4 regions of the Megasphaera sp. genome follow, and region 2 is predicted to be linked to each of the others. Evidence: riboswitches for the same ligand, from Rfam matches in the RefSeq annotation. Region 2 holds a riboswitch; each other region holds the start of a gene.
The links. Region 2 has a riboswitch for S-adenosylmethionine ahead of cysK (cysteine synthase A). Riboswitches for the same ligand answer to the same signal wherever they lie in the genome.
Positions count from the first base shown of each region.

Region 1: it holds a riboswitch for S-adenosylmethionine, as region 2 does, so the genes downstream of both, ACFWUB_RS10825 (methionine ABC transporter ATP-binding protein) here and cysK (cysteine synthase A) in region 2, are expected to answer to the same signal.
Region 3: it holds a riboswitch for S-adenosylmethionine, as region 2 does, so the genes downstream of both, ACFWUB_RS02770 (putative sulfate exporter family transporter) here and cysK (cysteine synthase A) in region 2, are expected to answer to the same signal.
Region 4: it holds a riboswitch for S-adenosylmethionine, as region 2 does, so the genes downstream of both, ACFWUB_RS08070 (MetQ/NlpA family ABC transporter substrate-binding protein) here and cysK (cysteine synthase A) in region 2, are expected to answer to the same signal.

Region 1 is NZ_CP181255.1:2,278,586-2,286,184, reverse strand. It holds gene fba (class II fructose-1,6-bisphosphate aldolase) at 1-793, shown strand, start outside; gene rpsT (30S ribosomal protein S20) at 884-1,150, shown strand; gene ACFWUB_RS10835 (MATE family efflux transporter) at 1,349-2,710, shown strand; gene ACFWUB_RS10830 (aminopeptidase) at 2,715-3,947, shown strand; SAM riboswitch class I at 4,007-4,104, shown strand; gene ACFWUB_RS10825 (methionine ABC transporter ATP-binding protein) at 4,192-5,235, shown strand; gene ACFWUB_RS10820 (methionine ABC transporter permease) at 5,216-5,869, shown strand; gene ACFWUB_RS10815 (dihydroorotate dehydrogenase) at 6,101-7,024, opposite strand; gene ACFWUB_RS10810 (dihydroorotate dehydrogenase electron transfer subunit) at 7,021-7,599, opposite strand, start outside.
Region 2 is NZ_CP181255.1:156,593-164,191, forward strand. It holds gene ACFWUB_RS00795 (adenylyl-sulfate reductase subunit alpha) at 1-409, opposite strand, end outside; gene ACFWUB_RS00800 (sulfate/molybdate ABC transporter ATP-binding protein) at 426-1,487, opposite strand; gene ACFWUB_RS00805 (sulfate ABC transporter permease) at 1,502-2,332, opposite strand; gene cysT (sulfate ABC transporter permease subunit CysT) at 2,348-3,193, opposite strand; gene ACFWUB_RS00815 (sulfate ABC transporter substrate-binding protein) at 3,206-4,252, opposite strand; gene cysK (cysteine synthase A) at 4,285-5,217, opposite strand; SAM riboswitch class I at 5,296-5,394, opposite strand; gene ACFWUB_RS00825 (carbon starvation protein A) at 5,962-7,599, opposite strand, start outside.
Region 3 is NZ_CP181255.1:560,352-567,950, reverse strand. It holds gene ACFWUB_RS02780 (hypothetical protein) at 546-872, shown strand; gene ACFWUB_RS02775 (PPC domain-containing DNA-binding protein) at 1,097-1,546, shown strand; SAM riboswitch class I at 1,694-1,796, shown strand; gene ACFWUB_RS02770 (putative sulfate exporter family transporter) at 1,900-3,384, shown strand; gene ACFWUB_RS02765 (hypothetical protein) at 3,411-3,632, shown strand; gene ACFWUB_RS02760 (hypothetical protein) at 4,469-5,092, opposite strand; gene ACFWUB_RS02755 (transposase) at 5,365-6,714, opposite strand; partial or broken gene ACFWUB_RS02750 (lactate/malate family dehydrogenase) at 6,946-7,413, shown strand; gene ACFWUB_RS02745 (IS256 family transposase) at 7,524-7,599, shown strand, end outside.
Region 4 is NZ_CP181255.1:1,680,550-1,688,148, reverse strand. It holds gene ACFWUB_RS08100 (MFS transporter) at 1-388, shown strand, start outside; gene ACFWUB_RS08095 (GDSL-type esterase/lipase family protein) at 654-1,223, opposite strand; gene ACFWUB_RS08090 (tryptophan transporter) at 1,220-2,695, opposite strand; gene ACFWUB_RS08085 (energy-coupling factor transporter transmembrane component T family protein) at 2,708-3,391, opposite strand; gene ACFWUB_RS08080 (energy-coupling factor ABC transporter ATP-binding protein) at 3,391-4,206, opposite strand; gene ACFWUB_RS08075 (MetQ/NlpA family ABC transporter substrate-binding protein) at 4,568-5,368, opposite strand; SAM riboswitch class I at 5,402-5,495, shown strand; gene ACFWUB_RS08070 (MetQ/NlpA family ABC transporter substrate-binding protein) at 5,602-6,432, shown strand; partial or broken gene metF (methylenetetrahydrofolate reductase [NAD(P)H]) at 6,480-7,333, shown strand; gene speC (ornithine decarboxylase) at 7,509-7,599, opposite strand, start outside.

The DNA of each region.
Region 1 (7,599 bases), 210 kb from region 2:
ACCGCCGTATTTGAAACATCTCGTAGAAGCAGCTTTGGAAGATCATGATCTCCCCATCGCCCTTCACCTCGACCACGGCGCTGACTTTGAAACCTGCAAAGACTGCATCGACGGCGGTTTCACTTCCGTCATGATTGACGGCTCGAAACATTCTTTCGAAGACAATATCGCCCTCACGAAAAAAGTCGTTGAATACGCACACGCTCACGGCGTCGTCGTCGAAGGCGAACTCGGCCAGCTGGCCGGCATCGAAGACGATGTCAAAGTCGCTGCCCACGAAGCTCACTACACGCGTCCGGAAGAAGTCGAAGAATTCGTATCCCGCACGGGCGTCGACTCCCTGGCCATCGCTATCGGCACCAGCCACGGCGCTTTCAAATTCACTCCGGAACAGTGCACGCGCAACGCTGACGGCGTCCTCGTACCGCCGACACTCCGCTTCGACATCCTCGAAGAAGTCTCCAAACGCCTGCCGGGCTTCCCGATCGTCCTCCACGGCGCATCTTCGGTCGTACCGGAATACGTCAAGATCATCAACGAAAACGGCGGCAACCTGGCTGACGCTATCGGTATCCCGGAAGACCAGCTCCGCAAAGCAGCTTCCATGGCTGTCTGCAAGATCAACATCGACTCCGACCTCCGTCTCGGCCTGACTGCCGGCATCCGTCAGCACATGGCACAGCATCCGGAACATTTCGACCCGCGCCAGTACCTCGCCGACGGCCGTCAGTTCGTCCATGACATCGTCGCTCACAAGATCAAATGCGTCCTCGGCTCGGAAGGCAAAGCTTAATCGCATGTCTTGTAAAAAAGGTATTGCTTTTTTCTGCGCCATATGGTAAAATTTCTTCTAGTGTTCTTGTAAATTAGGGAGGTGAATCCATTGCCGCAGATTAAATCCAATATCAAAACGATGGAAAAAGACGCAGCTCGCCACGCAGCTAACTCTCAGGTTAAATCTTCTGTTCATACCGCTATCCGCCGTACGACCGAAGCTATCGCCGCTGGTGACGCTGAAGCTGTTAAAAAAGCATTCGATAAAGCTAGCAGCGTAATCGACAGCGCCGCACAGAAAGGCGTTCTCCATAAAAACACTGCAGCTCGTAAAAAATCCCGTTTGGCTTCCAAAGTCAATGCTATGGGTAAATAAGTTCGACTGAAAAGGGGGACTGGCGCATGAAGGTTTCGGCCATCATGCACGGTCCCTTTTTCTGTACAGTTTAAGGTTTGATGTTTGAAGAAGACCTTTAAATTTAAAGCCATCCGCTAACAACTAACTGCTAGCCACTACCAACTTTAAAGGGCTTGTCGTTGTGCGACAAGCCCTTTTTCATACAAGGAGGATATCATGTTCCCCCATTGGTTCCAATTACGCCATTTCCTGGCCCTGTTCTTTCCCCTGCTCCTGACCCAGATGGCCCAGGTCGGGACATCCGTCTTCAGTTCTATCTTCAGCGGTCAGGCCGGGACGATTGACCTGGCCGGGGTCGCCGTAGCCGTCAATATCTGGTATCCCGTCTTTGCCGGCCTGTGCGGCATCTTCTTCGGCATCTCGCCGATCATCGCCCAGCTCCGGGGCGCTCAGAAGACCGAGGAAATCCCGACGTACATTATGCAGAGCCTCTACTTGAGCCTGGGCTTTACGGCCGTCATTTTCCTGGCCGGCGCCTTTCTGCTGCCGCCCTTTCTCGACTTTATGGGCCTCGACGCACCGGTCCGCTACATCGCCTGGGAATACCTCAAGGCTCTGGCCCTGGGACTGGTCCCCATCTGCCTGCAGGCGACGATGCGCTACATCGTCGACGCCCACGGCAAGACCCACGTTTCCATGGCCATCTTAGTGACCAACCTGGTCCTGACGATCATCCTCTTCCGCCTGCTCATCTTCGGCGCCGGCCCCATTCCAGCTATGGGCGGTATCGGTACGGGCTATGCCATCACCATCGCGTCGTGGCTGTCCTTCCTGCTCTTCGTGGGCGTCCTGCAGTGGATGGAGCCTTTCCGCTCTTACCATCTCTGGAGCCGCCTGCGGCCTTTCAGCTGGTATCATGGCCATCATCAGCTGGAGTTGGGCATTCCCATCTTCATCGCCGTCTTCTGCGAAACGAGCCTGTTCTCCATCGTCGGCCTGCTCATGGCCGAATTCGGCACCTTATACCTGGCGGCCAACCAGGCAGCCATCAGTTTCTCGACCCTGACCTATACCCTGCCCTGGAGCATCAGCCTGACGGCGACTATCGTCATCGGCTACGAAGTCGGCGCCCGCAACTACGCCGCTGCCCGGCAGTATGCCGTGCTCTGCCAGATGACGGCCTTGACCATCGCCATCGCCCTCATCGTCGTGACTTACCACTTTGTCGATCATATCGCCGCCATCTTCACGAGCGATGCCGAAACGTTCTGGGCCATCCGCATGTTCATCTTCTACGCCGTCGCCTTTTCCTTCTTCGACGCCGCCGGCACGCCGGTCCAGGGCATCCTGCGCGGCTATAAGGATGTCAAGATCATCACTTACGTCGCTTTCGTGACCTACTGGCTCATCAGCATCCCTATGGGCTATGCCATGGCCCACGTCACGTCCTACGGGCCCTATGGCTATTGGATCAGCCTCATCATCAGCCTGGCCATCAATGCCAGCGCCCTGAACTGGCGCTTGTGGAAGCATACGGCCTGGAAAGTCCCTGTCCTATCCTCATCTACTAAGGAGTGATTTTATGCCAACTACCAAACAATTAACGGCTTATGCCCGCGTCCTCTTGCAGAAGGGCCTGAATCTCCAGAAAGGTCAGACCCTGGTCATCAATGCCCCTGTCGAATCGCACGACTTCGTCGCCCTCCTGACGAAAGAGGCCTATACGGCCGGCGCCGCCCAGGTCGTCTGCAACTGGCGGTCTGACGACCTGGCCCGCCTGCGCTACGAACACGAAGATTTGCAGTATTTCGAGTCCCTGCCGGACTGGCGCCGCGATTTCAGCCTCTACTATTACCATAAGAAAGCGGCCTTCCTCAGCCTCATCTCGGCGAATCCGTACCTCATGGACGGCATCGACACCCATAAAATCTTTGCCCAGCAGAAAGCCCAGAATGAAGCCTTGAAGGAATACATCGACGGCATGATGGCCTCGAAGACGACGTGGCTCGTCGCCGCCGTCCCCAGTGCCGTCTGGGCCAAACTGCTCTATCCGGACCTCGACGAAGCCGCCGCTTACGAAGCCTTGTGGAAGCAAATCCTCCAGTCGTCCCGTGCCGACGGTGCCGATGCCCTGGCCGATTGGGACGCCCATCTGGCCGAATTGAAGAAGCGCCGGACCTGGATGACGGACCAGCATTTCACCAGCCTGCACTATACGAACGGCCTGGGAACGGACCTGACTATCGGCCTGCCGGCCGGTCATATCTGGCAGGGCGGCATGGAAGAAACGGCGGACCACCTGCTGTTCAATGCCAACATCCCGACGGAAGAAATCTATTCGGCCCCCAAGGCAGATGCGGTCAACGGCACGGTCTACAGCACCAAGCCCCTGGTCTATAACGGCAACCTCATCGACAAATTCCACCTGACCTTCAAAGACGGCAAAGTCATCGACGCTGCCGCCGAAACGGGCGAAGACGTCCTGAAGAAACTCATCGCCATCGACGACGGCGCCTGCCGCCTCGGCGAAGTAGCCCTCATCCCCTATCATTCGCCCATTTCCCTGTCGGGTATCCTCTTCTATGAAACACTCTTCGACGAAAACGCCTCGTGCCACCTGGCCCTGGGCGCATCGTACCCGACCTGCCTGGCTGGCGGTGCTGATATGGACAAAGATGCTGTCGCCGCAGCCGGCCTCAACGACTCCATGATCCACGTCGACTTCATGGTCGGCTCGCCGGACCTGACCATCACCGGGACCAGGGCCGACGGCACGACGGTGCCGGTCTTTACCGATGGCGACTGGGCGCAATAACGATTTTCCATTGACAATCCCGGCCATCCGTGCTATTATAAGACGCAACAACCATATACCCTTCATCCAGAGCAGCTGAGGGACTGGCCCGATGACGCTGCGGCAACCCCCTATCGGGAAGGTGCCAATTCCAACGGAACATTCCGACAGATGAAATGAAACCGTATATACGGCCGTCATCTGCATGACGGCCTTTTTTTGTGGTTGCTTTCTCTAGTTACGCCTATTTTGAGGAGTTGATACTGTGATTACACTGAAAAATATTACCAAGACCTACGGCGGCGCCGCACAGGTCCAGGCCCTGAAAGGCATCAACCTGACCATCGACGACGGCGAGATCTTCGGTATCATCGGCAAGAGCGGTGCCGGCAAATCGACGCTGGTCCGCTGCATCAATATGTTAGAAAAACCGACGAGCGGCCAGGTCATCATCGACGACAAGGATTTGACCAAGATGAATGAATCCCAGCTGCGGGCAGAACGCAAGAACATCGGCATGATTTTCCAGCACTTCAATCTCTTATCATCCCGTACGGTTGCCGAAAACATTGCCTTCCCGCTGGAACTCGTCGGCGCTTCCAAAGACGTCATCGAAAAGAAAGTCGCTTCCCTCCTCGACCTGGTCGGCCTCAGCGACCGGGCCGGCAACTATCCGTCCCAGCTCTCAGGCGGCCAGAAACAGCGCGTCGGCATTGCCCGTGCCCTGGCCAGCGATCCGAAAATCCTGCTCTGCGACGAAGCCACGTCGGCCCTGGACCCGCAGACGACGAAATCCATCCTGGAACTGCTCCAGGACATCAATAAACGCCTGGGCATCACTATCGTCGTCATCACCCATGAAATGGCCGTCGTCAAGGAAATCTGCCATCGCGTCGCCGTCATCGAAAGCGGTGTCATCAAGGAAATGGGCCGCGTCGTCGACATCTTCACCAATCCTCAGTCCCAGACCATGAAAGATTTCGTCACGTCCATCATCAATATGGAACTGCCGGCAGGCATCAAGAACCTGGGTGTCACCGACCAGCCGTCGCCGGACCGCTACATGCTCGTCCGCCTGCGCTTCAAAGGCGCTGCGACCAGCGACCCCGTCGTCGCCGACATCGTCCGCAAATTCAACGTCGAAGTCAGCGTCCTCTACGGCAACATCGACTACATCCAGGATGAACCGTTCGGCTACCTCATCGTCGTCATCATGGGCGATATGGAAACACAGGCCAAGGCATTCTCGTACATCAAAACATTACCGATTGGAAGTGAGGTTTTAGGTTATGTCCCAAGAAATCATTAAGTTAATGCTCCAAGGCATTGAAGAAACGTTCTACATGGTCGCCGTCGCCACGGTCATTGGCGGTATCATCGGCATTCCCCTGGGTATCACCCTGGTCACGACCAGCAAGGGCCATATCCTGGAAAACCGCTTCATCAATCAAATCCTTGGCACGATCGTCAACATCATCCGTTCCATCCCGTTCATCATCCTCATGGTCGCCATCATCCCGCTGACGCGTCTCATTGCCGGCACGTCCATCGGTACGACGGCAGCCTGCGTCCCCTTGACCATCGTCGCCATCCCCTTCCTGAGCCGTCTCGTCGAAACGTCCATACGCGACGTCGACTTCGGCCTCGTCGAAGCGGCCGAATCCATGGGGGCTACGCCGTTCCAGATCATCCGCAAGGTCCTCATTCCCGAAGCCTTGCCGACGATCATCAATAACATCACCGTCCTCATCGTCAACCTCATCGGAGCATCGGCCATGGCCGGCGCCATCGGCGGCGGCGGCCTCGGGGACATCGCCATCCGCTATGGCTACCAGCGATTCCGTCCCGACGTCATGCTGGCGACGATCATCATCCTCATCGTCGTCGTCAACGTCATCCAGGCCGGCGGCGACTTCGCATCACGAAAAAAGAATAAGAAATAAATAATAGAAAAAAGGAGCTGTTGCACATGCGACAGCTCCTTTTTTCTGTAGGGGCGCCCCGTGGGGCGCCCGTCCACGCAAATGGGTATATAAATGTCTTGGCGTATATCCAGGGCAGCTCGTGAATGGGATTCCCACAACGGGCCGCTCTTTGGGACGGCCCCTACAAAGCGGTCCATGGGACCGCGGCTAACTGCTGACGGCTGACCGCTGACTGCTAATCCCTAGCCACTAGCCACGAATCTCCAATGCCCCTACAATATCCTGTATATGTTCGATGCCTTCTTCTCGGCAATACTGGTCCAGGCCTTCGGCGATGGTTTCGACGGCTCTGGGGTCGACGAAGTTATGGGCGCCGACGGCGACGGCACTGGCACCGGCCAGCATGAATTCGACGGCATCCTGCCAGGTCGATATGCCGCCCAGGCCGAGGATGGGGATGGATACGGCCTGAGCCGTCTGCCATACCATGCGCAGGGCAATGGGCTTGACAGCCGGGCCGGACAGGCCGCCGGTGATATTGCCCAGCAAGGGGCGGCGGGTCTTGATGTCGATGGCCATGCCCGTCAGGGTATTGATGAGCGATACGGCATCGGCACCGGCCGCTTCGACAGCTTTAGCCATGACCGTAATGTCCGTGACGTTTGGCGACAGTTTGACGATGACCGGTTTCCAGGTATGGTCCTTGACACTGCGCGTCACAGCCGCAGCCGCTTCCGGCTGGGTCCCGAAGACGATGCCCCCTTCTTTAACGTTAGGACAGGAAATATTGACTTCCAGGGCAGCCACGCCGTCGACGTCGAGCTGAGCTGCCAATTCGCCGTATTCTTCGGCAGTCCCGGCCGATATATTGACGATGAGCGGCGTCTGGCAGGCCTGCTGGACCTTGGGCAGGATATCCCGCTTGAAGACTTCGACGCCGGGATTTTCCAGGCCGATGCAGTTGAGCATCCCTGCCGGCGTTTCGGCCACGCGGACGCCGGGATTGCCCGGCCGCGGCAGCGGCGTGATGCCCTTGGAAATAATGGCCCCGACGTGATCGAGGTCGAGAAAATCACTGTATTCTACGCCAAATCCAAAGGTCCCCGATGCTCCCATGACCGGTGTCTTCATGGAAATACCGGCAAACTGGACGGCAATGCGTTCGCTGATCATGCAAAGACCTCCTTCGCGTCAAATACGGGGCCGTCGGCACAGACTTTATAGCGTTTGCCGTCGAGCTGGCTTTCAAAGGTGCAGCCCAGGCAGACGCCGATACCGCAGGCCATCCGCTTTTCCATGGACACTTCACAGGCGACGCCGGCTTTGGCCGACGCCTGGGCGATGGTCTTCATCATGACCGTCGGCCCGCAGACCGATACGCGGTCGATGGCGTGTTCTGCAAAGATCTGCGGCAGGGCATCGACGGCAAAGCCCTTGATACCCAGGGAGCCGTCGTCAGTGGTCACGTAAATCTGGCCGGCATAGGGTTCAAAGAACTTGGTCCAGAACGTTTCAGCCGCCGTCTTGCCGGCAACGAGCACGATGGGATGGTCCAGGCGCTTGGCCAAAAAGATGAGCGGAGCCAGGCCGACACCGCCGCCGGCCAGCAGGACCTGGCCCGGCGTTGTCGTAAAGACGCCTTCGCCCAGGGGCCCTTCGACGCTCAATGCGTCACCGCTGCGCAGGCCCTTCATTTCTTCTGTGCCCTTGCCGACCAGGCGGTAAATGATGGTGACATGACCCGTTTC
Region 2 (7,599 bases):
CCAGGATGGTCTTGATATTTTCGCCGTTAATCTTGATGTTGCGCGTGCCGCGGGCGACGTATTCTCCTTTTTCGTCCTTCAAGATGACCAGTCCCAGGTCTTCCAGCTTCCTGGTGACTTCGTTGAGGCCTTCGGACATGGTGAGGAGCAAGTCTTCCCGGACGATACCGGCTGCGTCTTTCTTGGCGTAGTCGACGTAGAACTGCGGCGTATGGCCCTTGGTGATATAGGCGTTCAGGGCATTGACGCCGGCTGCCAGACAGCCGCTGCGGCGGATATCGGCCTTTTCGGCGATGACCACGGACGCATCAGACAGGCTGCGGAGGGTCAGGGCGGCATAACAGCCGGCCGTCCCGCCGCCGATGATGAGGACATCCGTATGGATGATCTTCTCGCTGGTAATCTGCATAACATAGACTCCTTCGTTAAATATAGAAAACGTCAGCCGAGGTCATGGCGCTGTTTTCTTTTAAATACGTCTTGTCGCCGTCGAGGACGTACAAGCGGTAAATGAGGACCTGGACGGTCTCGCCGACAGACAGTGGCGGGTCGTCGAAGGAATATTCGCCGTGGATGGCCAGGCCCTTGATGCGGACGGTCACGTCGAGGTGGCTGCCGCGGAAGACGACGGCTTCGACCGTCCCTTCTTCAGCAGCGCTGATATACTGTTTCATCGTGCCGTGTTTGTAAATTTTAAGGAACTCCGGTCGGACGATGGCTTGTTTGCCCGCTCCGACTTGCAGGAATCCCGTGAGGATGTTGCAGTTGTCGATGACAACTGGAGTTCCGATAAATTGAGCTACAAAGGGCGTCCTGGGCTGGCGGTAAATATCCAGCGGCGTCCCGACCTGTTCGATATGGCCGTGGTTGGTGATGATGATTTCATCGGCCACTTCGACGGCTTCGTCCTGGTCGTGGGTGACGAAGATGCTGGTAATGCCGACGCGGTGAATCGTATCCTTGAGCCAGTTGCGCAGTTCCTGACGGACCTTGGCGTCGATGGCGGCAAAAGGTTCATCCAGGAGCAGGACCTGGGGATTCGGCGCCAGGGCCCGGGCAAAGGCCACGCGCTGGCGCTGGCCGCCGGAGAGCTGGTTGGGATAGCGCTTTTCCATGCCCGACAGGCCGACGAGGTCGATCATCTCCAATACGCGCTGGCGTATCTCCTCTTTCGGCCGCTTCTGGATTTCCAGGCCGAAGGCGACGTTGTCGTAGACGGTCATATAGCGGAACAAGGCGTAGTTCTGGAAGACGAAGCCGATGCCCCGCTTGGCAGCGGGAATGTCGTTGACCCGGCGGCCGTCGATGAAGATGTCGCCGCTGTTGGGATTCTCCAGGCCGGCCAGCATGCGCAGGATCGTCGTCTTGCCGCTGCCGCTGGGACCGAGGAGGGCGACGAGCTTGCCCTTGTCGATGCCAAAGGAAACGTCGCGCGACGCGTGGAAGGACCCATAATTCTTTTCGATGTGTTTCATTTCGACGTACATGAGCTTCACCTCCTTTATGACGTTTTATCGGCCTTGGCTTCGAGGAAAGTCCGGAGCAGCAGGACGATGATGGCTAATAAGACGAGCAGTGACGATACGGCAAAGGCCGCCGTAATGGCATCGGCCGACCCCGATTGATAGAGGGCGTCGATTTCCAGGGGCAGCGTAAAAGTCTCGCCGCGCAGTTTCGACAAGGCACTGACGGCACCGAATTCGCCCAGCGCCCGGGCCGTGCAGAGGACGATGCCGTAGAGCAGGGCCCATTTGATCTGCGGCAGGGTGATGCGGAAGAAAATAGTCCAGCCGCTGGCTCCCATGAGGGCCGCCGCTTCCTCTTCATCGCGCCCGTTGGTACTGAGGACGGGGATGATTTCCCGGAAGACGAAGGGAAAGGTGACGAAAATCGTCGCCAAGATGACGCCGGGAACGGCAAAGACGATTTGGATATCCGTCCCCCAGTAGTCGTTGAGGACTTCGATCCACTGACCGATCCAGCCCATGCGGCCGAAGGTCATGATGAAGGCCAGGCCGGCGATGACCGGCGAGATGGAAAAGGGTATATCGATGAGGGTCGTCAGGAAATGCTTGCCCCGGAAGTCGAATTTGGAAATAGCCCAGGCCGCACCGAGGCCGACGATAGTATTGACGATGACGGCGGCGACCGTGGCAATCAGGGTCAGGCGCAGGGCCGACAGGACGTATGGCTTCGTCAGGGCTTGTACGTAAAAGTCCCAGCCTTCGGCCAGCGAGTTGGTGAGGACCGACACGAGGGGAACGATGAGCATGACCACGATGAAGACGACGCTGATCGTGAGCAAGGCGATTTCCGTCTTACTGTGTTTCATAATGGCTCCCCTCCTCTACTGGACGCGCCGGGCCTGATGGACCTGGATCATATTGATAGAAAACAGTGTGACAAAGGCGATGACCAGCATGGCCAGGGCGATGGCCGTGGCGCTGGCGTAATCGACGCAATTGAGCTTCTGCATGATGACGTAAGAAACGACCTGCGTATGATGCTTGGCACTGTTGCCAGAAATGTAGATGACGCTGCCGTATTCGCCGAGGCCCCGGGCAAAAGCCAGGCCGAAGCCCGTCAACAGAGCCGGCCGCAGTTCCGGGAAGATGATGCGCCGGAAAATGGTGAACTGCGACGCGCCGAGCATGCTGCCCGCTTCTTCATACGTCGGGTCGAGCTTCTCCAGGACCGGCTGGATCGAGCGGACGACGAACGGGATGCCGACGAAGACCATGGCGATGGTCAGGCCGATCTTGGTATAGGCGATCTGGATGCCATAGCTGGCAAAGAAACTTCCGAAGAAGCCCGTATCGGAATAGAGCTTGGAAAGGGTGATGCCGGCGACAGCCGTCGGCAAGGCAAAGGGCAGTTCGATGACGCCGTTCAAGAGACGTTTCCCGAAGAAATCGTAGCGGACCAGGACCCAGGCCAGGATGAAGCCAAAGACGCAGTTGACCAAAGCCGCCAGGACAGAACAGGAAATGCTGGTGATGAAGGCGTTGCGGATGCCGCTGTTGGTGATGAGCTTGGCATAGTCATTGGCCGTCAGCTGCAGGGAGTGCGCCAGGACCGACGCCAGCGGGATGAGGATGAGCAGGGACAACATGGTAAGGGTCATGCCCATGGACAGGCCGAAGCCGGGAATAATCTGATTGCGCCCGCCGGAACGGGCAAAAAAGTGTTTCATCCGGCTCCCCTCCTATGCATCGCCGTTGACGTCGGCCATGATCTTATCGAACAAGGCGTCGTCGTTGAAAAATTTAACATACGCAGCCTCCCAGCCGCCGAAATCGCTGATCTTGGTCAGCTTGACCTTGAGATCGAAGCGGTCGGCATAACGCCGGAGGATATCCGGATTAGACGGCCGGAAACCGTTCTTGGCGGCCAGTTCCTGGGCCTCATCGGAATAGAGGTAGGCCAGGTATTCATGAGCCGCCTCTTCATGACCCTTGCGCCGGGCCAGGCGGTCGACGACAGCCACGCTGGGCTGGGCCAGGATACTGATGCTGGGCACGACGAGGTCGAACTTATCGGGATATTCGCGCATCGAATAAAGCGCTTCGTTTTCCCAGGCGATAAGGACGTCACCTTGTCCGTTTTCGACAAAGGTCGTCGTCGAGCCGCGGGCGCCGGAATCCATGACCGTCACATTGCGGTACAAGTCGGTCATGAAGGCCCGGGTCTTGATTTCATTTCCCCCGAAATGGTCAAGGCCCCAGCTCCAGGCGGCCAGGAAGTTCCAGCAGGCGCCGCCGCTGCTCTTCGGGTCCGGCGTAATGACGCTCACGCCGGGCTTTACCAGGTCGTCCCAGTCGCGTATCCCTTTCGGGTTCCCCTTGCGGACCAGGAAGACGATGGTCGACGTGTACGGCGCCGAATCGTTGGCGAAATCCCCCTGCCAGCCTTCATGGATGAGGCCGGCCCTTTCGATGAGCGACACATCGTGGGCCAGGGCCAGGGTCACGACATCGGCCTTGCTGCCTTCGATGACCGACCGGGCCTGACTGCCCGATCCGCCATGGGACTGGATGATGCGGATATCCTTGCCTGTCGTCTCACGATAGTGCTGCTGGAATAATTCATTGTATTCTTTATATAACTCACGGGTTGGATCATACGAGACATTGGTCAGCGTCATCGTGCCGCCGCCCCCGGCGTCATCGCTGCGTCCGCAGCCAGCCAGGGCCCCGGCGACGGCGAGTGCCGCCGAAAAAGCCAGTATAGCTATGATGCGCTTCTTGTTCATTTTCTTTCCCCCTCTATACCGACTTAGATTCCTTACCCCTCAAATAAAGCCGTCGATAAATAGCGTTCGCCGCCATCCGGCAGGAGGACGACGATAGTCTTGCCTTCGTTTTCCGGCCGGCTGGCCAGTTCCAGGGCCGCCTGCAGCGACGCACCGGACGAAATGCCGACCAAAAGGCCGTCGGTCTTGGCGACTTCCCTGGCCCGGCCGTAGGCGTCCTCATTGGATACGTCGATCACATCATCTACGAGAGATATATCCAAAACTTTCGGGATGAACCCGGCGCCAATCCCCTGAATGGCGTGCGGGCCCGGCCGGCCGCCGTGCAGGACGGCGGAATCTTTCGGCTCGACGGCGACGATCTGGACGTCCGGCTTATGGCCTTTCAGGCCCTGGGCCGTACCGGTGATGGTGCCGCCTGTGCCGACGGACGAAATGAAGATATCTACCTTGCCGTCCGTGTCGCGCCAGATTTCTTCCGCCGTCGTCTGGCGGTGGATGGCCGGATTGGCCGGATTGTCGAACTGCTGGGGAATGAAGGCATTGCCGTAAGAATCCCTCAATTCTTCGGCTTTGCCGATGCTGCCGCGCATCCCCTCGATGCCCGGTGTCAGCACGATTTCCGCCCCCAGGGCCGACACGATCTTACGCCGTTCCAGGCTCATCGTATCGGGCATGGTCAAGATCAGGTGCAGGCCCTTCACGGCGGCGACCAGGGCCAGGCCGATGCCGGTATTGCCGCTCGTCGGTTCGATGATGACCGTATCTTTGTTGATCTTCCCCTGCCGTATCCCTTCGTCGATCATGGCTGCCGCTACGCGGTCCTTGACGCTGCCCAAGGGGTTCATGTACTCCAGCTTGGCCAGGACGCGGGCCTTGAGGCCGTGCCGAGCCTGCCAATGAGTCAGTTCCAAGAGCGGCGTGTTGCCAATCAGCTCTGTCAAATACGTTGCCACATGCTCCATGTACTCAGCTCCTTTTTGGCAAAAAGAAAAGCGCCGCCTGCTGATGCAGATGGCGCTATAAATAGACGTATGCCCATGACTTCATCTGCCAGGTTATTTCCTGCTGGAATTGGCACCTTACCTACGTAGGTTGCCGCAGCGTCATCGGGCCAGTCCCTCAGCTGCTCTGGATGAATAGGTTTCGTATTGTATTGTCCTTATGAATGGTTGTACAATACGATCATATCATACAACACATGATGGTCAAATTTTTTAAGTACCCCATGATAACATACCTCTTTGATGACTAAAATGAATAGCTTCCTATCGGAAACGTTACCAAGAGTGTACACTTTACAGAGTATATTGTCAAGGGATTTTAAGCAAAAACTTTCATATTTTACAATGTAAACGTTATACCTATGGCTTTAGATAGGAATTTAACTTTATAAATTATATTTTTTATAAGTAAAAAGGGCTTGTTGTATATACAGCAGGCCCTTTTTTGAGTTTTAAGTTTGTAGTTTTTAGTTTGCAGCAAATGGTAAAAAATTTAAAACTTTCTTCTATAAACTACAAACTCTGTACTACAAACTTTAAAGAGAAAGGAGCCTTGCATGATGGCAGAAGCCTTCGTGCGACAGGCCCTTTTAAGTGGTTAGTAGTTAGTGGCTCGTGGCTAGTAAATGGCTTTAAATTTAAAACCATTCACTAAAAACTGCAAACTGCAAACTTCGTACAGCTGACGGCTGACCGCTAACACCCTCAATGCGTCGCCGTGGGCTGGGCGTCGTGATGGGCCGTTTTGTTGTCGGCGTGGACGAGTTCTTTGCCGCAGTGGTAGACGATGGAGATGGCCAGGACCATGAGGGCGATGGCCAGGACGAACTGCAGTCCTTCGATGAGGAACGACCAGTTACCCGAGGCAATCTTGATGATCAGGGCATAAGCCGATTCGACGAGGGCTGTCATGGTAACGCAGAACATGACGACCATGGGGATGTAGAGCATGAAGCTCTTGCGGCCTGTCGTCTTGAGGAAGACCGTCAGGCAGATGAGGACCATGGCCGACAGCAGCTGGTTGGCCGAGCCGAAGAGAGGCCAGATGTTCATGTAGCCGCCTAAGCAGAGCAGGAAGCCGAAGAACAAAGTGATGACCGTAGCAAAATACTTATTGACGCAGATTTTCTGGATCGTGTTCATTTCCTGTCCTTCATCGACGCTGAACAGTTCCTGGAAGGACATACGGCCGATACGGCCGACGGCATCGAGGGTCGTCAGGGCCAGGGCCGATACGCACATGGTCATGATGCAGGCAGCTGCCGTCTGGGACAGGCCGAACATGGTGAAGAAACCAGCGACGGCGCCGGAGAAGATCTGGAACGGCGTGCCCGAAGCGACGTGGCCGTTGGAAGCGGCAGCGCAGGCGATGACCAGGGAAACGACGCCTAAGACCGATTCGACGCACATGGAACCGTAGCCGACAAAGACCGAATCCTGTTCCTTATCCAGGGTCTTCGACGACGTACCGGACGAAACGAGGCTGTGGAAGCCGGAAACGGCACCGCAGGCGATGGTGATGAACAGGATTGGGAACAAATCCTTGCCGCCGACCGAGAAGGACGTGAAGGCCGGCATATTCAGCGTCGGCTGGGCGATGAAGATACCGATGACGCCGCCGGCGATCATCATGAGCAGCAGGAAGGCGCTGATGTAGTCGCGCGGCTGTTTCAGGAGCCACATGGGCATGATGGAAGCAAAGAAAATATAAGCGAAGATGATGTACAGCCAGGTCATGCGGTCCAGGTAAATCGGCAGGTCGATGCCGACATAGAGCATGGCGATCAAGAGGACGATGGCGATGACGAAGCGTACTTTTTCACTGGGATTGAACTTCTTGATGAACAGGCCAAAGGCAATGGCGACGAAGATGAACAGCATGGAAATGGAAGCGGCAGCCGCATTGGGCAGGACCATGGATCCATCCTTGGCAAAGCCATTGAACGTCGTAGCGACGATATCGCCGAAAGCGGCGATGACCAGCAGGCTGAAGACCCAGCAGAAGAGCAGGAACAGGCGGCGGCCCGTCGTGCCGATGTACTTTTCGATGAGGACGCCCATGGATTTGCCGTCATTCTTCATGGATGCGTAGAGGGCTGCGAAGTCCTGGACGGCACCGAAGAAGACGCCGCCGATCATGAGCCATAAGAAAGCCGGCAGCCAGCCGTAGGCAGCGGCGATGATCGGGCCCGTGACGGGGCCGGCACCGGTGATGGACGAGAACTGATTGGCAAAGACCGTGAACTTAGAAGACGGCGTATAATCCTGGCCATCTTCCAGGCGATGGGCCGGCGTCAGGGCGTTGGGGTCGATGCCCCACGTCTTAGCCAGCCACTTGCCATA
Region 3 (7,599 bases), 400 kb from region 2:
TACGAACATGTGCCACTCGTCATAAATTACGGCTACGTACAGGATTCACGCGGGCTCACCACGTGTGAGCCCCTACGATGCGGCTTCGCCGCGACGAACTTATGATTGTATTACGACCATGTGCCATTCGTTATAAATTCCGGCTATGCACAAAATTCACGCGGCCTTTTTGGCCCGTCAGGCGCCGACCATAAGAAGGCGCAGGACGGTTGCCAAAACGGACAGCTGTAGCTGTCCGCCTTTATCAGGACGCCCCCTACAGAATCGCAGCCAGGCGATAAATGGAAACAACGTTCACCGGATACAAAATATACACGGCCAACGGCCTTGTGCGTAGGCGCCGACCCGGACAGGGCGGCCCGCTGTGAGATTTTACCGTAGCCTGTTCTGATATAATGGCAGGTCTTTATGAATCACGAATCACATGATGTGTCATTAATTCTGAATTTACAAATTTCCTTTGCAGGACTTTATAAGTTTTTTGTAGAATCTATATAGCATATATTGAGATTGAGAGGTAAGTCTTTTTAAGGAGGATGAGGCATATGATGAAACGAATTGTAAGTATGTTGCTACTTACTGGAACTTTATTGATAGGAAATACAGTGTTTGCCTTTTATGCAGATGAAAGCTCTGCTGTTAATCTTGGGATGGTTCAATCTTATAGCCGTTCAGCAATCAACGTTATTGATGATGACGGTACGGCGTATACTTTTGTTTATGACAATAGGCCTCATTCGGACTTAGGTTTTTGGAAACTTGAAAGCGAAGACCAGTGGCATCAATGGGAATTCGGCTTGCAACAACAATCTCACATGGAACAATTGGCTAGCTGTGGTTTCTATGCGTTGAAGACTCTTGGAAAATTGTAAGCGCTTGTGAAACGGGAAGGGCGTTATTATGAAGAAATTACTTATTTTCACTCATCCTTCGGGAATGTGTGGATTGAGCTTTGGTGTGGAGAATGGTAAAATCGTTTCGATTACAGCCTATATGGATCAATAGAGAGGGTACTCTACAAACGAACTAACAAGTCTCTTTTCTGGTGCCGGTCTTACAGTGGCAGTAGGTTATGATATTACAGGAGGCATGACGTATGGATTATCGCAAATTTGGTGAAACTTATTATATCCGGATGGATAAGGGGGATGAAATCATCAGCACGATTCTGGGAATCTGTCAGAAAGAACAGATTGCATCGGCCATTTTTTCGGGCATCGGCGGGTGCCGTTCGGCAGAAATACAGACGTTCATCCCAGAAACGGGCAGTTTTGAAGTTCAAGAGCTGAAGGGGATGCTGGAGCTGGTTTCGTTGACAGGCAATATCGTCAGCGATGATGATGGAACTTATTTTCATCATACTCACGCTGCTTTTTCTTATAAACAGGATGGGGAACATCATGTTGCGGCAGGGCACATCAAATCGATAGAGGTACTGTACACGGCAGAAATCGAATTGCGCCCCGTTATAGAAGGACGGATTCGGCGGAAATATGACCCAGAAACGGGGACCGGCTTTTGGGATTTCGGGCCAGAAACGGATTAAGCTGGCCACTGTCTTGTATCTCCCGATTGGTCGGCACTTCTGAGGATCTTTTCACTTTATACTTTATTTTCAAATGAAAGGATTGACAGAACATACCTAATAGTGTACTATTTGGGTAAACATTTTATATGTTTGATGAATGAATATCAATCATCCAGAGCAGTTGAGGGACTGGCCCTATGATGCTGCGGCAACCTCCGTGGGGACGGAAGGTGCCAATTCCAGCGGGAGTTTTCCCGGCAGATGAGCGAGAAATGGAAGGGATTTTGCGCGTCATCTGTAGCTGATGGCGCGCTTTTTTTATGGCTTTGTCATCGGCACGTCTTTATTTATTTTGTAAAAGGGGTGTTCGTATGAGTAACGAAGTATCTGCACAGGCCGTCAACCGGTCGGGCCTGTTGCGAAGCGAAGACTGGTGGGCCGTATGGCTCGGATTATTTATCGTCGTCCTCGGTGCCGGACAGATCTGGCACATCGATTTGCTCGGCTGGGCTGCTAAGTTCGGTGTCTGGATCGACCCGTCCAAGGCGGTCGGGCCGGGGTCGAAAGGGTTTGCCTGGCTCGGCAGTATCGGGTCGTTAGTGGCGACGTATGTATTTACCCTGGTCGTAACGTCTATCGGTGCGTATTTCATGGGGACGAAGGTCAAGAAATTCGTCGCCGGTTATACCGTGATTTACTGGATCACCATGGCGGCGACGGTCATCGGCAATTATGCTTATCTGGCAGCGACGCCGAATAAGCGGGAAGCTTTTAACATCGGCTGGTCCTTGAGTCTTGGCGAATTGGGCTTTGTCATTGCCCTGCTGGCCGGGCTGGTCATCGGTAATTTTTTCCCGAAAGTGACGCGTTTCTTATCTGATGCTGCCAAACCGGAATGGTACATCAAGACGGGCATCGTCATTTTGGGCATGAATATCGGCATCCAGGCCATCAGTGCCCTGGGGCTGGCCGGTACGGTCATCGTCCGCGGCATGTGCGCCGTCGTCGAAGCCTACCTGATTTACTGGCCTATCGTCTATTTCGTGGCCCGGAAATTCTTTAAATTCACGCCGGAATGGGCAGCTCCCATGGCGTCGGGCATTTCCATCTGTGGTGTCGCCGCAGCGATTGCTACGGGCAGTGCCATCAAGGCGCGCCAGATCATCCCGACTATCCTGGCATCGGTCATCATCGTCTTCGTTGCCGTAGAATTGCTCATCCTGCCCTTTGCAGCTGCTTATTTCCTGCCCAGTGAACCGATGGTCGCCGGGTCCTGGCTGGGCCTGGTCATCAAGAGTGATGGCGGTGCCGTCGCATCCGGGGCAATCGCAGATACGCTCATCCGCAACAGTGCGCTCCAGCAATTCGGCGTCAATTACCAGGAAGGCTGGATCCTCATGGCTGCGACGACGTCCAAGGTCTTCATCGACGTTTTCATCGGCGTCTGGTCCTTCATCTTGGCTATCGTCTGGTCCATTTACCATCTCAATGACCCGCGGGCAGCCGTCGCATCCGGGGCTGGCAAGGTTTCCAAACGGGAAATCTGGGAACGCTTCCCGAAATTCATCATCGGTTTCGTCCTGGCCCTGGTCGTCATTTTTGCAGCTGGCTGGCTGCAGCCGGGCATCGTCGACGCTGCGAAAGCCGGCGCCGGACAGGCTAACCTCCTGCGGGCCGTCTTCTTTGGCCTCTGCTTCTTCTCTATCGGCCTGGTCACGAATGTCCGCAAGCTCTGGAAATCCGGCCTGGGCCGTGTCATCGGCGTCTATGCCGTAGCCCTCGTCGGCTTCATCATCTGGGTCGGCCTGTTCATTTCTTACATCTTCTATCACGGCATTGTTCCGCCGACATTATAACTTCATCATAGAAAGGATTAATTGCTATGGCATCGCGAATCACTTCTGCCGCATCGACGGCTGACGAATATTACTACAACCAAACCGTAACCCCGACAGACGCTGCGACCCATACGGGACAGCTCGAACGGGATGCAGACGAATATTTCCCCTTGCAGCCCATCGAAAAAAAACTCTGTGCCTATTCCCTGGGATTGGGCCTGGGACTGATGGCCTTGTTCATCGTCATCTTTGAAGTCTTCGGCTGAGGCTTATTATGGAAAAGGGCTGTCGCACGAAGGTTTCTGCCATCATGCGAAGCCCCTTTCTCTTTAAAGTTTGTAGTACGAAGCTTGTAGTTTGTAGAAAATAGCTTTAAATTTAAAACCATTCACTAAAAACTAAAAACTGCAAACTTAATACTCAAAAAGAGGCTATCTTAATGCGACAGCCTCTTTTTGCTTTCCTCGGATTCAGCTGCGGCTATGCCGTGATAAACTCATGAAATAAACGAAGCGCGCTGGTCGCAGGTAGCAGATTGCAAAAATAGCCCCAATCGGGGCATTCATAGGGGCCGACCTTTAACCTCTCAGACCGCCTTTGGCGGCCAGCTCCCCTATAAAGGGAGCCTTGTGCGGCCCGTTGCGAGATTTCATCACAGCCCATCTGAGTATAATGGCAGGCTTTTACGAGCCACGAGCATCTGTCATGGCACCGGCTATTCACACAAGTCGCGGCGGTACGCCCTTTGGGACGTCCCCTACGGAATCGCAATCAGGCGATAGAAATGAACGAAGGTCCCAGACGGGGCATTTTTTACGAGCCGAGGGTCACTCGAGGCGATGTCGTTATTCTAAATATGTTGCCGCAAGGCGGCATTTGACTCTGAGGCGGCCTGCGAACTGCGGTCTGCGACCGGCGGGGCCGTCGGCCCCAAAATTCGATGAACGACTTTACGCCCGGCCGTCAGGCCTCTATCAAAGTTAAAAGGACTAGCGCATGAAGGTTTCGACCATATCATGTGCTAGTCCTTTTTTTGAGGAGATAATCAGATTTTACCGCGTCTTATATCCCTGATATTTGTCTTTTAATTTCGTATTGTCTTTCAATACTTGGACGATGGTTTTTCCTTGTTCGAGTTCTGTTTCGGCTTTGGTGGCTTTATCGGACAGGTAGGATGCGTCTTTTTGCCTAAGAGAAGGGTCTTGTCGTCGTTCCAGAATTCGCCTTTGTTTTCGTTACGGCCCTGGATCAGGAAGAGGCTGTCGCCATTTTTGTTGGCTGCGGCGAGGTCGATGCCGTGTTTTTTCTGGTAAGCTGCAATGCCGGCGCAGAGGGCAGCGTCATCGGTGCGCGTCCGGTTGATGACCAAGACTTCTTTCGTGTCTTTGAATTCGGTGCAGAAGTTGAAATCCCCCTGGGAATCCATAGCCGTGAAGCTGGGGCCGTGGCCTTTGTATTTCGGTACCAGGATTTTTGCCAGTGTTTCGGCTTTACCGACGCCCTGGGTCTGGGGATGGAGGTCGTAATCGTACTGATTGAGGTAACGGCCATTGGCGTCTACTTTGTTGGTCATGGCCAGGACATCTTTGACGCCAGGGACTTTGAAATAGGAAACGGCTGCGCGGATGGCGTCTAATTTATCAGCTGGGATCCCCGTCATGAGGACGGACTTCATCTGTGTCGGCGGGACGGCGAATTGCAGATGATCGAGCTGCCAGACTTCCAACTGTTCGCCTACGTCGAGGATGGATGTCGTATTGTCGAAATCGAAGACGGCATAGGGATGATTGTTTTTATCGTAGTTCGGCGAATCTTTGCCGTAAGCCGCGATGAAGTCGTTGATTCCCTGGCGGACCGTAGCGTCCCAGCGGGGGCTTTGGACGGCTTGGGCTTGTCATGATTCCTGGCCTCCTGTACCGTAGTTGACATTTTTACATACTGCATTATAGGCCCGGATTTTTTTGGATTTGTATAAAGTATGACAGCACTTTACAACTTTTACGCTACCTCGGAAGTTGACGAAACCAGTTTACACAAGGCCTGCACTAAGTCCGTTGGATTTTTTGCGGTTTGGGCTTTAGAGACCAAAGTGCCTAAAAATATTTCACGCTGTATTTGCCAGCTTATATGGCTTCGCAGCTCTTGTGGACTGGCGTTTTGGTACTTTGCAAAATGCTTGTCCAGATACGGCAGCATTTTCAGGCTGCTGTGAACGAGGTTTACCAGGTTCACCCTATGTTCAATACCATTTTGGCGGCGAATCCGGTAGGCATTCAGCGACCAGAAGGCCTTCTGCTCATAGTAGTTGGTTTCGATGGCCCAACGCAGCTTGTACAGCTTCAAAGGATAATAGTCCATGCCTTCTGCCGGTGCGTCCCGTAGGATCTTTCGTTCCTGCCAGGCGCAGCTCATATGCAGGTCACTGGGATTCAGGGTGCTGAAGAAAAGCCGCCGGGAGCCAGATGTAGTGTAGCTGACATAAGCATGGATACGGCGATTCCCGCAGATATGGGTCAAAACAATCCGATGGCCGACCTGCATGCCATCCATATCCCAGGACAAGTTGAAATCATCCAGATGAAGCCGCTTTCCTCGTTTTTTCGGGCGTCCCGGCTTGCCGTTAGGCAATGGCGGTAGTTCATACATTGCCGAATCACTGCGGACATTACAGATGATGTCCAGTCCGGGATACTGCAAAGCCCGTTCTATCAGCGAGCTTTTAGCGTACCAACTGTCAAAGAGCAACAGTACCTGCCGGTCTTTCAGTAAGGGCATCACCTCCTCGATGAGGTCACCAGCTAATTCAAGTTTGGTCTGCTCTTTCGTCCACATCCGGTACCCTACGGGAACCGCCAGATAGCGGATAAGCGGAGCTTTTCCTTCATGCTGGTTCAGGACAGGGACACTCAGTGTCAAACTGACGAAGCAATGACCGTTTACGTAAGGCTTGCCTGTATGGCAGGCATGGTCATGCAACAGAGAAACAGCATCGAACTTCTTGCCGAATTTCGGTACCGTCGTATCATCGACACTGAGAAAGACCGGTTCATTCTGTAAGGCCGCCGGAATCAGGCTGCAAGCCAATTGTGCTGTTTGCAGGCGGAGAGAATGGCTCGTCACCGTTTCGTTCTGAAGCGCCCGGTAATAACTATTTAAGCAGCGATGCGTCACCTGGGACAAAAAATTCCGATGAAGAAAGCGAAGAGATGGGAAGGCCTGCAAGGCTACCTGAGCGATGACCAACCAGGTCAGTAGGAATCGCGTTGGCCGTGTCGCCGTAGAAAAATATGGAGAAAAGAAACGAAACAGACTACCAATAATCGAATTTTCGAGGTATAATGAATTCATCGCGTAACTCCTTTGAGATGATGTGTTTTAGCAGATTCATTATACTTCAAAGTGTGGTTACGCGATATTTATTTGTTCAAAAAGTTGTAAACTGCTGTAAAGTATGAAATAAATAGGTAAAATTGAGAGCCTAGGGATTGTTGTAATTACAACGGACAAAGAGGGTGTTTTTTTGATATAATATATAAATAGACTTTTTCTATATGCTATAGTGAACAGGAGGCGTTTTGTATGGCTTTTAAGAAACGTGTGGTAGGGGTCATCGGCTTAGGTCATGTCGGGGCTCATGTAGCTTTTAATTTAGGGGTCCTCGGGATTGCCGATGAAGTCAAGTTATGCGACGTGAAGTCGGAAAAACTGGTCAGTGAACGGCAGGATATGATGGATGCCGTCATGTTCATGCCTCATCGTGTCAATTACACGATTGCCAGCTATGAAGAATTGGCAGACTGCGACGTCATCGTCAATGCTATCGGCGACATTACGCTCTGCGCATCGGGGAACCGCGACGATGAAATGCATTTCACTGTGCCTCAGGTCGCTGATTATATCCCCAAGGTCATGGCCGGCGGCTTCCAGGGCATCATCATCAATATCACCAACCCTTGTGACGTCATTACGGACCTCATCGCTAAGAAGAGCGGCCTTCCGAAAGGTCATGTTTTCGGTACCGGCACGGGGCTGGACAGCGCGCGCCTGGGATAAGGTAAAATATATTTCGCAAATTCAATTTCATAAAAAATAGACATAGTCTATTGCCGCTAGTACAATTAAGTTACCACACAAAATTCGTAAGGAGGCAATAGACCATGTCTGGTAATATTATACAACTTAATGAGGATCTTATAAAGAATAATTTAAAGGATCTTGTACGCAACAGTGTAG
Region 4 (7,599 bases), 810 kb from region 2:
CGTCGGCGCTGTCGGCCTCGGCTTGTCGCCTTTCGCTCATAACATGGGCGTCGCCTTGTTCCTCATCTGCCTGTCGGCAATCGGCATCCACGCTTCCATGGGCGTATGGTGGACCATCCCGACGACGTTCCTTTCCGGCCCGGCCGCTGCCGGCTCCATCGCCCTCATCAACTCCTGCGGCAACCTGGGCGGCATGTTCGGTCCGAACATGATGGCCTGGGTCCAGGCTCAGACAGGCAGCTTCGACATGGGTTACTACCTCATGGCCGCCTTCATGTTCTGCGCCGGCCTCCTGGTCCTGACTTTGAAATATAAAGTCAACGGCGCCGCCAAAAAAGACGTCCTCCTCGACGCCAAAGCCAACGTCCAGCCTACAGTCGGACATTAGTGGCTCGTGGCTCGGACCCACATTGTAGGGGCGCCACGTGGGGCGCCCGTTATGAATAACCGGCGCCTACGCCACCGAGCTGTAAGGGTCCAAAAAAGCACCCCCTAGGATGGCTTAGGGGATGCTCACATAAACCGTGCGGGCGCGCCACGTGCACGCCCCTACAGTTCGTAAAAAGGCACTGTCGCATAAAGACAGTGCCTTTTTACGTGAATCAGGCGGTCCGCCCTTTGGGCGGCCCCTACAAGCCACGAACCACTAGCCACTAACACCCCATCGCTTTCAGCACAGCTCCAGCCAGGACGGCGTAGCCTTCGGCATTGGGATGGACGCCGTCGGCATAGAGATTGCGGCCTGTCCGCCGTTCGGCTTTGAGCAGGGCTTCGTAGAAGTCGATGACGATGCATTCCGTTTCTTTTCCGTAGGAAAGGAGCCATTGCCGATACTGGCGGAGCCCGTCGTTGTGTTTTTCTACGTCACTGGCATTTTGCCAGCCGTACATGGCGCTTTCCATCTTGGTCAGCGGCGGGATGCCCAGGTATACGGGCTTCCCCTGCTCCTTGAAAGTCGTGACGATAGTCCGCATATTCTGGCAGATTTTCTCCAACTCCCCGCCGAGGAGGATGTCGTTGGAACCGCCCATGATGAAGAAGGCGTCATACCGGCTGAGGTCGAACTGATGGAGGCGATAGACCATGCCCGTCGTCGTATCGCCGCATTGGCCTTCATTGTCGATATGGATATGGCTTTGGGCCGAGACCAGGGCCGTCCAGCTCTGGTCGGGCCGGACGTCGAAGCCGTAGGTCAGGCTGTCGCCCAGGCACAGGAGTTTCACGGCTGGACGGCTTTCTGGACGGCCTTTACGGCAGCGTCCGTCGACAGCCACGGGGCATCGAACTGGCAGCCGGCTTTTTCCAGGTCCATCTGGCAGGCGAAGATTTTCGGGATGGCACTGGTATAAATATCATGGTCATACATATAGCGCAGCGTCGTTTCGACGTCGGCATCGCTGAGGATGTGGCCGTGGTCGATGAGGACCAGCCGGTTGGCATAGGGCAGGGCTGCTTCCAGCGTATGTTCGATGACGACGATGGTATGACCGTATTTGACATTCAAGTCGTGGATCAATTCATAGAATTCATGGGTCCCTTCCGGGTCCAGGGCCGACGTCGGTTCATCGAAGACGAGGATATCCGGATTGGTCGCCAGTACGTCGGCAATGACCAGGCGCTGTCGCTGGCCGCCGGACAGCTTCGTGACCTGGCGGTTGCGGTACGGCGTCATATTGACCTTTTCCAGGGCTTCCGAAATAGCCTGGCCGATCTTATCCGGTGCGACGCCCTGATTTTCCAGGCTGAAGGCGATTTCTTCTTCGACCGTCATGGCGACGAGCTGGCTGTCATAATCATCGAGCATGGCGCCGACACGGGTTGCCAGCTGGGAAATCGTCGTCTGCGTCGTCGCCTGGCCGTCGACGTAGACCATGCCTTTCATGACGCCGCCGAAATAATGCGGGATAGCGCCGGTCATGGCCATGCACAGCGAGCTCTTGCCGCTGCCGCTTTCACCGGTAATGACCAGGAAGTCGCCTTTATTCACGGTCATGGTGACATCGTCCAGGACGGGCGTCTTCTGCTTGTTATAGATGTACGACAAATGTTCCATGGAAATGAGGCCTTCCTGGGACGGCTTCAAATCATACATGCTGTGGTCCGACGTGACTTCCCGTTCTTCCAGGGAATCGAGGATGCCCCGGGATACGAAAAGGCGCAGGGCCGGGAAATACATGAGCGGTGTAACGATGGCATTCAAGGCGCCGATGACGACGACCAAGGGCAGCATGGCCGTAAAATAGACGACATTCGGCAGATTCATGACGAACTTCAGGATCGTGACGAAAGCGCCGCCGCTCATGCAGGTCGCTGCAAAGCCGGTCAGGACGGGCAGGCACGAATGACCTTTGAATTTGATGAATGCCAGGTTCTTGACGATGAACGTACAGGTCAGGGCGCCGAGCGGTTCACTGATGAGGTTGCCATAAGGAAAGCCCGACTTCGACGTCAGGACGTTGACCAGGGCAGCGACCAGGCCGATGCCCAAGGCCTGCTTGTAACTCGGCTTGGTCAGGCAGATGGCGACACAATACGTGGCGATGGTCCAGTTCGGCGTGACGCCGCCGACGCTCGGTGAGACCAGGTGCAGGATCGTGCCGATGGCCAGCATGAGCGTCGTAATGGTGATCCAGCGGAACTGGCCGCCCTGACGATGATGAAATTCTAATTTAGCAATATCTGCAACAGTTTTCATCTTTCTTCCCTCCTAAACCAAGTCTTGCAGGCGCAAGTAAACGACAAAACAGCTCAGGGCCAGCATGATGACAATGCCCACATAGTCGCGGCCTTTCGGGCGGACATTGCTCATGAAGCTGTGTTCGTTGCTGCCGAAACCGCGTAATTCCAGACTGAGTGCCATCGTTTCCGACCGGCCCAGGGACTTGAGCATCAGCGGCTGGACGACACTCATATAATTGATGACTTTCTTAAAGACATTGCCCTTCGTCGACAGACCCCGGCAGGCCTGGGCTTCCTGGACGGCCTTGCTTTCGGCGATGAAATCGGGTACGAAGCGCAGGGCCGCCGTGAACATGAAGGCATATTCATAAGGTATCTTGATCTGCTTGACCAGGGCGGCCGTCAAATCCTGCAGGCGCGTCGTCGTCAGCAAGATGATGAAGACGATGGTCATGGCCAGCATGCGCAGGCCCGTGACATAAGCCGATTCCAGGGACCCGCCGCCCAGGAGCTGGACGACAGCCAGGAAGACGGCGAAGACGGCCAGGCTGAAGACGGCCTTGAGGTTGCGCGACAGGCTGCCGCATAATCCCAAGAGGATGAGTTCGATGACGACTAAGATGACCAGGGGCAGCGTCGTATGCATGACCAGGGCCCAAAAGGAAAAGGCGAAGGTGCCGATCAATTTCGTAACAGGGACCAAATTCTTCATCATTTTTTCATACCTCCAATCCGTTCCAGCATGGCTGTCGTAAATTCTTTCATCGATTTACAATAAGGAAAATCAGGAACCGCCATGGATAAAGTGACGGCATCGGGCCGGCTCAGACCCAGGTCATATAGATCATCGCGCTGGGTGAACAGTTCCTGCGGCGTCCCGTCGAAGGCCTTGGTATGATTGCCGATGACCAGGACGCGCTGACAGTATTCGGCGAAAATATCCATGTCATGACTGATGATGAGGATGGTCATGCCCTTTTTATTGAGGTCCGTCAGCAAGGCCATGAGCTGGTCCTTGTCTTCACTGTCCTGGCCGCTCGTCGGTTCATCGAGAACGATATATTTCGTATGCATGGCGATGGCTGATGCAATGGCGACGCGCTGTTTTTCGCCGCGGTTCAAGTTGGGCGGATAGGCTTCAGCCAGTTCCGTCAGTTCCGTTGCAGCCAGGGCTTCGTCGACGGCCTGGCGGATCTCGTCGCGGCTCATGCCCAGCTGCTGCGGCCCGTAGGCTACTTCTTCACGGACCGTCGGCCGGAACATCTGCCGTTCCGGCCGCTGGAAGACGTAGCCCATGAAATGGCTGCGCACAGAAGCATCGTCATCGTTGATGACCTTGCCGTCATACAGGATTTCCCCGGATACGGGCTTTTCCAGCCCCATGAGCAGGCGCGTCACCGTCGTCTTGCCGCAGCCGTTGCGGCCGCCGAGACCGATGAATTCGCCCTCACCGATCTGTACATTTACATGTTCCAATACGGGCACGCCATTGCCGTAGTTGAAACTGACATCTTTCATTTCCAGCATCTTTCTCTCCCCTTCTATTTGAAGACACAAAAAAACCTTCCGTCCCTATACAGGGACGAAAGGTTTGATTTCTTCCGCGGTGCCACCCAGATTGACTCAGTGAGTCCAGCTCTACATGTACGGCATAAGCGATACACGTTTCTTTGATAGCGGTGGAAATACACCGTCGCACCCTACTGGTCACCGTTCAGGCCGCATCTCCCGAATCCATTCTATCCGCCGGTCCGTGCCGAACTCCCACTGCCATCGGCTCGCTGGAACTGCCACAATCGGATATACTCGTTTCGTTCATCGACAAATCCATTTAGATTTTGCTTTATTATATACTTGTAACGCGCCTATTGTCAAGCCTTAGGCCCGCCTATTCAGCCGGTTCGATGGTGCCGTTGTATTTATCGGCAATGAACTTCTTGACAGCATCGGAATGGAAGATTTCAGCAATCTTCTTGTACGTCGGGTTGTCCTTGTCCTGAGCCCGGACAGCCAGGACCATGACGGCCAGCGGTTCGTCTTTCGGTTCCAGGAAGATGCCCTGTTCTTTGACGTTGAGGCCGGCGCTCATGACGTAATTCATAGTGATGACAGCGGCATCGACATCACCGAGGCTGCGCGGCAACTGGGCCGCTTCGATTTCCTTGAACTGGAAATGCTTGGGATTATCGACAACATCAGCCGGTGTAGCTTTGAAACCGACACCGTCCTTGAGTTTCAAGAGGCCAGACCGCTGAAGGAGTGCCAAGCCGCGGCCACCGTTGGTCGGGTCATTGGGGATAGCAATGACGGCACCGTCGGGCAAAGCGTCGACACTCTTATATTTATCACTGTAAATCCCCATGCGCATGAGGATCGTATTGCCGATAGGCACTAAATCAGTGCCATTCTGCTTATTGAAATTATCCAGGAATGGCTTGTGCTGATAGCTGACCAAGTCAATATCTCCATCAGCCAGGGCCTTGTCCGGCGTAATGTAGTCGGAAAATTCGACAACCTTGATGTGAATCCCCTGTTTTTCCGCTTCCTTAGCCACGGCTTCGACGACTTCAGCATGAGGACCCGCTGTGGCTCCGATCTTGATTTCCTTGTCGCTGCTGCCGGCACTCTGGCCATTAAGTATAGTTTTGTCAATGCCCTTAAGATAGACCTTGACAAATAGCCTATCCATGATAAACTAAGAATCAAGACAACTTTAGAACGACATTTATCCAGAGTGGTGGAGGGACTGGCCCTATGAAACCCGGCAACCGACGATGACGGTGCTAATTCCTGCGGATTATTCCGAGAGATAAAGAATCAGCCATCAAACCTCTTTCTCTTTCGGAAAGAGGTCTTTTTTATGGATAAAATGACGGAACAGGATAGTCTATATTATTCTATATTTTGTTAGGAGGAATCTTCATGAAAAATCTCAAGAAACTCTCGCTTCTCGCCGCTTCGGCCCTGCTGGCCGTCGCTTTCCTGGCTGCCGGCTGCGGCAGTGATTCCGCTTCCAGCGGCTCGTCTTCCAAGAACACGACGGTCACCGTCGGCGCTACGCCCGTACCGCACGGCGAAATCCTCAACGAAATCAAGCCGCTCCTGGCCAAAGAAGGCGTCGACTTGAAAGTCGTCGAATTCACGGATTACGTCAAACCGAACTTGGCCCTCAACGACAAGGAACTGGATGCCAACTTCTTCCAACATTCGCCGTACCTCGACAAATTCAACAACGAACACGGCACGAAACTGAAAGCCATCGCCAAGATCCACGTCGAACCGATGGGCATTTATTCCCACAAAATCAAGGATTTGAAAGACCTGCCGGATGGTGCTAAAGTCGCCATTCCTAATGACCCGACCAACGGCGGTCGCGCCCTCCTCATCCTGCAGAGTGCCGGTCTCATCGGCTTGAAAGACGGCGGTAACATCACATCGACCGTACAGGATGTCGAAAAGAACGACAAGCATCTCCAGTTCGTCGAACTCGAAGCCGCTCAGATTCCCCGTTCCATCGATGACGTAGACATCGCTTTGATCAACACCAACTTCGCTATGGAAGCCGGCCTCAATCCGCTGAAAGACGCTCTCTTCCTGGAACCGAAGGATTCGCCGTACGCCAACGTCCTCGTCATCCGTGAAGGCGATGAAAATCGTCCGGAAATCCAGAAACTCGTCAAAGCCCTCCAGTCTCCGGAAGTCAAGAAATTCATTGAAGACAAATACCAGGGCGCAATCCTGCCGAGCTTCTAATAAAAGTTGGATGTTTGACGTTTGATATTGAGGGGGAATTCATATACATGCATACGAATGAGCTTTTTGCCAAAAAAACGGTCTTTTCTTTTGAAGTCTTTCCACCGAAACGGGACATTCCCGTCGAAACGGTCTATCCGACCCTGGACGAGCTGAGCCAGCTCCATCCTGACTTCATCAGCGTCACCTGCGGCGCCGGCGGCACGGGCGGCAACCGTACCGTCGAAGTCGCTACGTACATCAAGCAGTTAGGCTGCGAAACGGCGGCCCATATGCCCTGCATCTACCTCACGGAAGAAGCAGCCCTGCAGAACTTGAAAGAATTGAAAGAAGCGGGCATCGAAAACATCCTGGCCCTGCGCGGCGACGAAGTACCGGGCCGCGAACGGGCTCACGTCTTTGAACATGCCAGCGACCTCGTAGCCTTCATCAAAGAAAAGGAACCGGACTTCAACGTCATCGGCGCCTGCTATCCCGAAGGCCATACCGAAGCCAAGACCCTGGCTGCCGACATCCGCAACTTGAAGACCAAAGTCGACGCCGGTGCCAGCGAGCTCATTTCTCAGCTATTCTTCGACAACGCCCTTTTCTACCGCTTCCTCGAACGCTGTGAAATCGCCGGCATCAACGTCCCCATCGAAGCCGGCATCATGCCCGTCACCAATAAAGCTCAATCGAACGCATGGTCACCATGTGCGGCGCTACACTCCCCATCAAATTCCAGCGGGCCATTGCAAAATACGGTGACACTCCCGAATCCATGCGCGACATCGGCATCGCCTACGCCATCGACCAGATCGCCGACCTCCTGGCCAACGGCGTAGACGGCATCCACGTCTACACCATGAATAACCCGTACATCGCCAAAAAAATCGCCGAAGCCGTAAAGACATTGTTATAGAAATCTTTGTACATCACCTCTATAGTAGGGGCTTGCACGTGGCAAGCCCGTCCCAGAACATTAGCGAGTCTCAAGTTCAGGGAATGCATTGCCAAATCTCTAGCGGGTCGCCCACGTGGCGACCCCTACAGTGAAAAAAAGAGAGGCTGTCTTAATACGACAGTCTCTCTTTTTTTCACTCTTTCAGCACATACCCATAGGCGTGGATGCGTCCATCGTCTTCTTTTTCCAGATAGACGCCCTGGATTTCCGAGGCGAAGCCCGGC